One region of the Streptomyces sp. NPDC088261 genome, then DNA from elsewhere that is predicted to be linked to it. Evidence: riboswitches for the same ligand, from Rfam matches in the RefSeq annotation. Region 1 holds a riboswitch; the other holds the start of a gene.
What was found. A riboswitch is a leader RNA that binds a small molecule or an ion and turns the genes downstream of it on or off. The one in region 1 is predicted to bind cyclic di-AMP.
Positions count from the first base shown of each region.

Region 2: linked by a shared signal. The riboswitch ahead of ACIODU_RS28685 (transglycosylase family protein) and the one ahead of ACIODU_RS03855 (M23 family metallopeptidase) in region 1 are both predicted to bind cyclic di-AMP.

Region 1 is NZ_JBIURL010000001.1:891,504-896,193, reverse strand. It holds gene ACIODU_RS03865 (PrsW family intramembrane metalloprotease) at 1-351, shown strand, start outside; gene ACIODU_RS03860 (aldo/keto reductase) at 367-1,311, opposite strand; gene ACIODU_RS03855 (M23 family metallopeptidase) at 1,401-2,459, opposite strand; cyclic di-AMP (ydaO/yuaA leader) riboswitch at 2,471-2,624, opposite strand; gene ACIODU_RS03850 (PP2C family protein-serine/threonine phosphatase) at 2,889-4,025, opposite strand; tRNA gene ACIODU_RS03845 (tRNA-Met) at 4,598-4,671, opposite strand.
Region 2 is NZ_JBIURL010000019.1:14,554-19,243, forward strand. It holds gene ACIODU_RS28675 (cytochrome P450) at 1-797, shown strand, start outside; gene ACIODU_RS28680 (transglycosylase family protein) at 979-1,980, shown strand; cyclic di-AMP (ydaO/yuaA leader) riboswitch at 2,302-2,497, shown strand; gene ACIODU_RS28685 (transglycosylase family protein) at 2,502-3,203, shown strand; gene eno (phosphopyruvate hydratase) at 3,496-4,690, shown strand, end outside.

The DNA of each region.
Region 1 (4,690 bases):
GCGTACTCCGCCGCCGGCTGGCTGGTCCCCGCCGCGCCGCTCGCGCTCTCCTCGATGCGGGCGCGCACGATGGCACGGGACTTCGCGGGCCGTACGTACGGGGCGCGGGCGGCCAGGGCCGTCGGGGAGTACGAGGCGTTCGCGACGTCCCTGGCCTTCCTGCGGCACCGGGCCGAGCGGGAGGCCGGCGCGCCCGACTTCGCCGAGCGGGAACGGGAGTTGCTGCACCACCTGTGGCAGCGCAGAGGAATCGCGGGGCCCGCGCTCACGTACGCGGCGCGGGCCACGGGCCGGGTACGGGTGCCGCCGCCGTACATCGACTACGACGGCTACAACCCGTACCGCGACTGACAACTCCCGTACAGGCTAAGCAGACGCGGCGGTCAGGTCCGCCAACTCCTCAGCCGTCAGCTCCAGTCCGGTCGCCGCCAGCAGTACGGGCAGCTGCTCGACGGTCCGCGCGGACGCCAGGGGCGCCACCACGGTGGGCTGCGCCGCCAGCCACGCCAGCGCTACGGTGCCGACCTCGACGCCGCGGGCCCCGGCGACCCGGTCCAGCGCGGCGAGCACGGCCCGGCCGCGCTCGGTCTCCAGGTGCGCGCCCGCCCCCGCCGCGCGCGGGCTGTCGACCGTCGTCCCGGGGCGGTACTTGCCGGTGAGGAAGCCCGCCGCGAGCGAGGAGTACGGCACGGTGGACAGGCCATGCTCGGCCACGAGGTCCTGGAGCGGGCCCTCGTACGTGTCGCGGGAGACCAGGTTGTAGCGCGGCTGGAGGACTTCGTACCGGGCCAGCCCCTCGCTCTCGGAGAAGGCGAGGGACGCGGCGAGCCGTTCCGTACTGAGGTTGGAGGCGGCTATCGCCCGGACCTTGCCGTCCTTCACCAGCTGGTCCAGCGCGGTGATGATCTCCTCGACCGGCACCTCGGGGTCGTCGAAGTGCGTGTAGTAGAGGTCGATGTAGTCCGTACGCAGCCGGCGCAGCGACTCCTCGGCCGCCCCCTTGATCGTGGCCGCCCGCAGGCCCTTGAACCGGGGGTGGGAGCCGACCTTGGTCGCGACGACCACCTCGGAGCGGTTGCCGCGCGCGGCGATCCAGTTCCCGAGGACGGTCTCCGACTCGCCGCCCTCGTGGCCCGGGGCCCAGGAGGAGTACGTGTCGGCGGTGTCCACGAAGTTGCCGCCGACGGCGGCGTATCCGTCCAGGACGGCGAAGGATTCGGCCTCGTCGGAGGTCCAGCCGAAGACGTTGCCGCCGAGGGAGAGGGGGAAGACCCGGAGGTCGGAGGAGCCGAGGGTACGGAGATCTGTCATGAACTGCCCCAACGACGCGGGGGCCGGACGCTATTCCGGCCCCCGTCATTCCGGCCCCCCGTCAACAACGCTGCGGGTTGAGGCCCTTGCTACGGGTTGAGGCCCTTGCTCTGGAGCCAGCCCATCGGGTCGATGTCCGTGCCGCCCGGGGCGTGGACCTCCAGGTGCAGGTGCGGGCCCGTCACGTTGCCGGTCGCGCCGACGCGGCCGATGACCTCGCCCGTGGAGACCTTCTGGCCGGCGGTAACGGTCATCGAGGACTGGTGGCAGAACCACAGTTCCGTACCGTCGTCCAGCTCCAGCACCGTCCGGTAGCCGTACGAGCCCGACCAGCCGGCCGACTGGACCGTGCCGCTGTGGACCGCCTTGATCGGCGTACCGGTCGGGGCCGCGAAGTCCAGCCCGGTGTGGTAGCCGGAGGACCACATGGAGCCGGCCTGGCCGAAGGTGGAGGTGATCGTGTACGAGACGACGGGGAGGGTGTAGCTCTCGGCCAGCTTGGCCAGGCGCTCCTTCTCGGCCTTGGCGGCCGCCTTGGCCTTGGCCTCGGCCTCCGCCTTGTCCTTCGCGGCCTGGATCTTCTTCTCGGCCTCGGTCTGGCGCTTCGCCGCGTCCGCCGCGGCCTTCTCGGCCGCCGCCGCCTGCTCGGCCGCCTTGGCCGTGGCGTCGGCCTCGGCCTGCTGCGACTCGGCCTGCTGGAGGATCCGGGCGCGCAGCGCCTCGCCGGCGTCGGTGGCGCCCGACTGGAAGTCCGCGGTGGTCATGCCCGCCGTGGTCAGCGGGTCCGTGGCGAGGGCGCTCGGCTTGGCCTCTTCCGTACCCAGGGAACCCACGCCCGGCAACGACTTGGCCGCGGGAAGGTTGTCCGTGATGGCATCGGGCAGGGATATGGAGACGGCGGGCTTGTCCTGCGCGGTGGCGATGCCGCCCGCACCGACGGCGGCGAGGACGCCGACGCCGAGGACCGTGGAACTGCGGGCGAGGCCGCGCTGCTTGGCGACGCGGTGCCTGCCTCGTACGGGGGGAAGCAGGGAGTCCTCGGTGGGATTCCACTCGCCCCAGGTCCGGTCCGCTTCGGCGCCGAAGGCGGGCGGTTCGAAGGTTTCGGTTTCGAAGGGGGCTTCGAGGGCAGGCTTGTTGGACGCCACGGGGGCGCGCTCCTTTCCTTCCTTCTCGCCTACCGGGTTAGCTGACGGGTTCGGAGCAGGAAGGTCTCCTACGGGTGCTCTCGCGGCACAAGGCAGCAAGAAGCTCCCGATTCACCCCAATTGGTGGTTCCCCGGTTCCCTCGCGGGATTCGGCGCGTGCGGCACGGCGCCGTCCTTACGACGGCTGGGACGACCGCGCTGCGTTATCGAACGTTAATAGAGACATGGGCTTTATTCCAAGCTGTTCCGGATGATCGTTAACGAATCCGCAACGGACGTACCGGGACACATCGAGGCGCAAGCGGGCGAGTTGCTCGTCTCCGGTGGCCACCCGGGGGGTCAGAGGTTTCTGACGGCCGGTCAGACGTTGTGCGGAGCGGTACGCGGCGATCACGGAGCGTCCCGAAGACGGCGCGGACGAAGGGATGCCTAGGGCACGACCGGCATCGTCCTGCGCCGTTCCGGCTGCCCCTGGACGGGCCGGCTGACCGCCAGCAGCGCCATGTCGTCCGTGTTGCCGCCGCCCGTGTGCACGCGTACGTCCCCGATGAGCGCGTCCAGCATCTCGTCGGGCCCCGGGAAGATCCGGCCGGACAGCCGCTCCCGCGCGTCGTAGAAGACGCCCAGCGCGTTGCGCGCCTCGGACAGGCCGTCCGTGTAGAAGAGCAGGGTCGCCCCCGGCGGGAACGGCTCCTCGTCCGCGCGGTCCGGCCACGCGCCCAGTTCGCTCATCCCGAGCGGCAGCGCGTGGTCGCCGGGCGCCAGCATCACCACCGCGCCGTCCGCGTGGGTCAGCAGCGGCTCGGGGTGGCCGCGGTTGACCAGCCGTACCACCGCCTCGCCGTTCGGGATCTCGGCGAGTACGGCGGTGGTGAAGCCCTCGAAGACGTCGACCCCGTCCCGCCGCGTCCCCTCCCGTCTGAGGGCACGCTCCAGCCGCTGCGCGACCCCCTCCAGCGACCCCTCCTGTTCGGCCGCCTCCCGGAACGCCCCGATGACCACCGCCACCGTCTCGACCGCCTCCAGGCCCTTCCCCCGTACGTCCCCGACCACCAGACGCACCCCGTACGGCGTGTCCTGGACGGCGAACAGGTCCCCGCCGATGAACGCCCCCTCCTGCGCCGCCTCGTACCGCGCCGCGATGTGCAGTCCGCCGATCCGGTCGGCGGGTCTGGGCAGCACGGCGCGCTGGGCCGTCTCGGCGATGATGCGGGCGGACGCGAGGCGCTCGCCGCTCAGGCGCACGACCCGGTTGATGCCGAGCGCGAGGACGGAGACGGTGAGGACCGTCAGCAGCTCGGTGATGGCGTCGGCGCTGCCGACCGTACCGTCGACGAGGCGCAGGACCAGTTCGGTGCAGAGGGCGGCGACGCCGGTGAGCAGGGTGCCCAGCGGGGTGAAGAACGGGGCCGCGACCAGGGGCGCGGAGCAGAAGAAGGGCGACGCGGTGAAGCGGGTGGGGGTCGCCGAGTCGAAGATCACTCCGACGACGATCACCAGCGCGGGCAGGTAGCGGACGACCCTGCGTCCGATACGGCCGGGCTCGGCGGTCACGCCCCGGTCGATGAAGCCGCCGTCCGGGATCCGGCCGCCGGTGGCCGCGACCGGGGTGCTGCCGGTACCGCCGGAGGGGTCGAAGCCGCCTTCGAAGCGGGTGCCGAAGCTGCCGGCGGGGCCGGTGGCGGGACCACCGGTGGCGGGGCCGGGCGGCCGGGGCGTACCGGTGGCGGGGCGCGTACCGCCCGAGCCGGAGCCCGCGCCACCGCTGCCCTTCCCCGGCCTTCTCAGCCCCGGTTTCCTCAGCTTCCCCACCTGTGGTCTCCTGCCCGGTCCGGCTTCGGCCGCGGACGGTACCGCGCTCGTCTCAGGCTGGTCGCCGCCGCGCCGGGCGGCGAGTCGCCATCGACCGAGTGGGCTACGGCCCGATCGCTCCACCTCTGCCCCTTCACCGTACGCGGCGGCCCGCGCGGAGGCGTCACCGCGCGCGGGAACGCGGGGAGCGGGACGCCGGGAGCGGGGACGCCGAGAGCGGGGACGCCGAGAGCGGGGACGCCGGGAGCGTCGGACGCCGGGAGCGCGGAGGCCCCGAACGCCGAAGGCCCGGATCCACCGGGATCCGGGCCTTCGGTCCTACTGAGTAGCGGGGGCAGGATTTGAACCTACGACCTCTGGGTTATGAGCCCAGCGAGCTACCGAGCTGCTCCACCCCGCGTCGGTAAACCTGACTCTAC
Region 2 (4,690 bases), on a different contig from region 1:
TCCCCATCTACGCGATCTGCGACCTGCTCGGGGTGCCGCGCGAGGACCAGGACGACTTCCGCGACTGGGCCGGGATGATGATCCGCCACGGCGGCGGCCCGCGCGGCGGCGTCGCGCGGTCGGTCAAGAAGATGCGGAGCTATCTCGCCGAACTCATCCACCGTAAGAGGGAGAACCCCGGCGACGACCTGATCACCGACCTGATCCGGTCGAGCGACCAGGGCGAGCACCTCACCGAGAACGAGGCCGCCGCGATGGCCTTCATCCTCCTCTTCGCCGGGTTCGAGACGACCGTCAACCTCATCGGGAACGGCATGTACGCGTTGCTGCGCCACCCTGAGCAGCGCGCGCTGCTCCAGGCGTCGCTCGACGCGGGCGAGAGCGGCCTGCTGGCGACCGGCGTCGAGGAACTGCTGCGGTACGACGGGCCGGTGGAGCTGGCGACCTGGCGGTACGCCACCGAGCCGCTGACGCTCGGCGGACAGGCGGTCGCGACCGGCGATCCGGTCCTCGTCGTCCTCGCGGCGGCCGACCGGGACCCCGCGCGGTTCGAGGACCCGGACCGGCTGGATCTCGCACGGCGTGACAATCAGCATCTCGGTTACGGACACGGCATCCACTACTGCGTCGGCGCGCCGCTCGCCCGCCTGGAGGGACAGGCCGCGCTCGGCACGCTGCTGACGCGCCTGCCCGACGTGCGACTTGCGGGAGATCCGGCCGATTTGCGGTGGCGGGGCGGGCTCATCATGCGGGGATTGCGCACACTTCCGGTGCAGTTCACGCCTTTGCCCAGCTGATTGACCGCCATGAAATAACTGACGGACCGTCAGGAATGTGACTTTCACGTGATCTCCCCTGCATCGACTTGTGACAAGCGTTCGAGTCCGGCTACCTTCACCGACAGCTCAGCAGCCACACGCTGTAGTCGATTTCACGTGTGACGCTCCCTGCGTCGTACGGCACACGGAAGGCAACCGCATGTCCGCGAACGGCCGACACCGTCGCCCCCGCCAGGCGCCCGCTCTGATCGTCGCGGCGGGGGTGACCGGCTCCGCGATCGCGATCCCCCTCCTCGGCGCCACCTCCGCCAGCGCGGCGGACGCCTCCACCTGGGACCGCGTCGCCGACTGCGAGAGCGGGGGCGCGTGGAGCGCGGACCTCGGCAACGGTTTCTTCGGCGGACTCCAGATCGCCCAGGAGACCTGGGACGACTTCGGCGGCGGCGACTACGCGACCCGCCCCGACCTCGCCAGCCGCTCGCAGCAGATCGCGGTCGCCGAGAAGGTCCTCGACGCGCAGGGCCCGTCGGCCTGGGCCAGCTGCGCGCCCGTCGCCGGACTCCTGAAGGACACCGCGGAGCCGCTGGTCGACCCCGGGGCGGCCCCCGGGACGGTCGAGGAGTCCGCGAGCCCCGAGGCGTCCACCGGCGGCGCGGCGGACACGGACCGGGCGGAAGGCTCCGACACCACCCCCAGCACCCCCGACAGCACCCCCTCCGCCGGCACCACCCCCTCCGGCAGCGCGAAGAGCGCGGGCGGCGAACGGGACAGCGGTGACGGTACGGAGAGCGGCGCCACGGACGCGGGCACCCTGAGCCCGTCCCGCTCGGCCACCCCCTCCTCCCGGGCCACCACGGACACCGTCAAGGGCAAGCACCGCGGCGGCGCGGCCCCCGAGGACCCGGCGACCCCCGGCGCGACCGGCCTCACGCCGGACAACTCGGGCGAAGAGCGTGAATCCGGGCGTCACGCCTCCCGGGGTGACGGACTGACACGTGACGCGGAAGGCGTGACGGCGGATGCCGCCGGCGCCGCCGACGGCGAATACGTCGTCCGTCCCGGTGACTGCCTGTGGCGTATCGCGGACGAGAACGGCGTCGAGGGCGGCTGGTCCGCGCTCTACGAGGCGAACAAGGACGCGCTCGGCTCCGACCCCGACCTCATCCTCCCTGGCCAGACCGTCGATCTCGGCGTGAAGTAGGAGCAGTTGACGGGCCGCCCCCGGCCGGCCCGCGGCCCGCCCCCGGTCCGTTTCCGGGGGCGGTTGGAGGCCCTATGTCCACTTCTGCGCAAGTGAGACAAGGGTCTCTTTGTCTCAACAGAGGACCTTTGGCCCCCAGGTGGCACGGTTTCGGCCCTCACCTGCGAAAACACAGAAGGCACACAGGGGAGTTCGGGCGATTTTTCCCGGATCGGGTTCTTTGAACATCAGGGGCACCTGTGTCTACGGTCTGAACCGCTCGCACCGCGGGCCCCGTCGACCGTCACGCCGAATCCTGCCGTCGGTCGGGGGGAGTAGTCGTCGCGTCAAGCGCCGAAGGCAGGAGCGGGGGACCCACAGGTTAGGTGCCGGCCCCGGCCGTCGAGAGACGGCCGACGACCGGCTCGGGGTGAAGCCGCGTACAGCGAGGGCCGGGAGGCCCCCACTGGCACGCGGCCGGGCAACTCACTTGGCCCGAACCCGACAGCTGACCTCGCAGGCGTCGGTGAGGAGATAGCTTCATGCTGCGTTCCAAGGCCAAGCACCGCCGTCCGTCCAAGGCCGTCCGCTACGCCACGCTCGCCGGGGTGACCGGTGCCGCCGTCGCGGTCCCGCTGCTCGGCGCCACGTCCGCCTCCGCCGCGACCACCGCCGAGTGGGACCAGGTCGCCGCGTGCGAGTCCGGCGGCAACTGGTCCATCAACACCGGCAACGGCTTCTCCGGCGGGCTCCAGTTCACCCCGTCCACCTGGGCCGCGTACGGCGGCACCGCCTACGCGCCCAACGCCTACCAGGCCTCCAAGTCGCAGCAGATAGCCGTCGCCGAGAAGGTCCTCGCGGGCCAGGGCAAGGGCGCGTGGCCGAGCTGTGGTGTGGGCCTCTCCGGCGCCTCGAACGACTCCGCCCCGGCCGCCCCGTCGCAGCCGGCGGAGCAGCCCGCCGCGCAGCCGCGGCAGTCGGCGCCGCGGCAGTCCACTCCGCAGCAGTCCGCCCCGTCGACGTCGACGCGGAGCACCGAGCAGCCGGCCTCGCGCGGTACGAGCCGTCCCACCACGATCAAGAAGGGTGACGGCGAGTACAAGGTCAAGTCCGGCGACACCCTGTCGAAGATCGCCGCCGGTCACCACGTCAAGGGTGGCTGGAAGAAGCTGTTCGACCTGAACAAGGACATCGTCGCCGACGCGGACGTGATCTTCCCGGGCCAGCAGCTCCACCTGAGCTGACCCACCCCCCCCGGGGCCATCCGTCCCCCTTTGTGGCCCCACCCCCGGACCACCCCGGCCCCGCGCGTTCTTCCCCCGTACGCGCGCGGGCCGGGGTTTCCCCGTTCCGGCCGCCCGGGTGTCGTACGGCCGGAACAGCCGGCCGCGGGCCGTTCGCCCCCGTGTCATCAGGATGACGTCTTCATTTCGTCCCAGCGGGCGGGCACCGGCCTGCCGGAGGGCCGGGGCCGGTTAGGCTCGTGTCGCGCGGCCGAGCGGCCCCGCACCCAAAGCGTCACATCCCATGAAGGAGATGCTCGTGCCGTCCATCGACGTCGTCGTAGCCCGGGAAATCCTCGACTCCCGAGGCAACCCCACGGTCGAGGTCGAGGTCGGCCTCGACGACGGCAGCACCGGCCGTGCTGCTGTCCCCTCCGGTGCCTCCACCGGTGCGTTCGAGGCCCTTGAACTCCGCGACGGTGACCCCAACCGTTACCAGGGCAAGGGTGTCGAGAAGGCCGTCCTCGCCGTCATCGAGCAGATCGGCCCGGAGCTGGTCGGGTACGACGCCACCGAGCAGCGCCTCATCGACCAGGCGATGTTCGACCTGGACGCCACCCCGGACAAGTCGTCGCTCGGCGCCAACGCCATCCTCGGCGTCTCCCTCGCCGTCGCGCACGCCGCCTCCGAGGCGTCCGACCTGCCGCTCTTCCGCTACCTCGGCGGCCCGAACGCGCACCTGCTGCCCGTTCCGATGATGAACATCCTGAACGGCGGGTCGCACGCCGACTCGAACGTGGACATCCAGGAGTTCATGATCGCCCCGATCGGCGCGGAGTCCTTCTCCGAGGCCCTGCGCTGGGGCGCCGAGGTCTACCACACGCTCAAGCGCGTCCTGAAGGACAAGGGCCTGTCGACCGGCCTCGGCGACGAGGGCGGCTTCGCCCCGAACCTGGACTCCAACCGCGCCGCGCTCGACCTCATCCTCGAAGCGATCAAGGAAGCCGGTTACGCGCCGGGCCGCGACATCGCGCTCGCGCTCGACGTCGCCGCGTCCGAGTTCTACAAGGACGGAAAGTACGAGTTCGAGGGCAAGTCCCGCTCGGCCGCCGAGCTGACCGAGTACTACGAGGAGCTGGTCGCCTCCTACCCGCTGGTCTCCATCGAGGACCCGCTGTACGAGGACGACTGGGCCGGCTGGAAGGTCCTCACCGACAAGCTGGGCTCCAAGGTCCAGATCGTCGGCGACGACCTCTTCGTCACCAACCCCGAGCGCCTCGCCCGCGGCATCGAGGAGGGCTCCGCGAACGCCCTGCTCGTCAAGGTCAACCAGATCGGCTCGCTCACCGAGACGCTGGACGCCGTCGAGCTGGCCCAGCGCAGCGGCTTCAAGTGCATGATGTCCCACCGCTCCGGCGAGACCGAGGACGTCACCATCGCCGACCTCGCCGTCGCCACCAACTGCGGCCAGATCAAGACCGGCGCGCCCGCCCGCTCGGAGCGCGTGG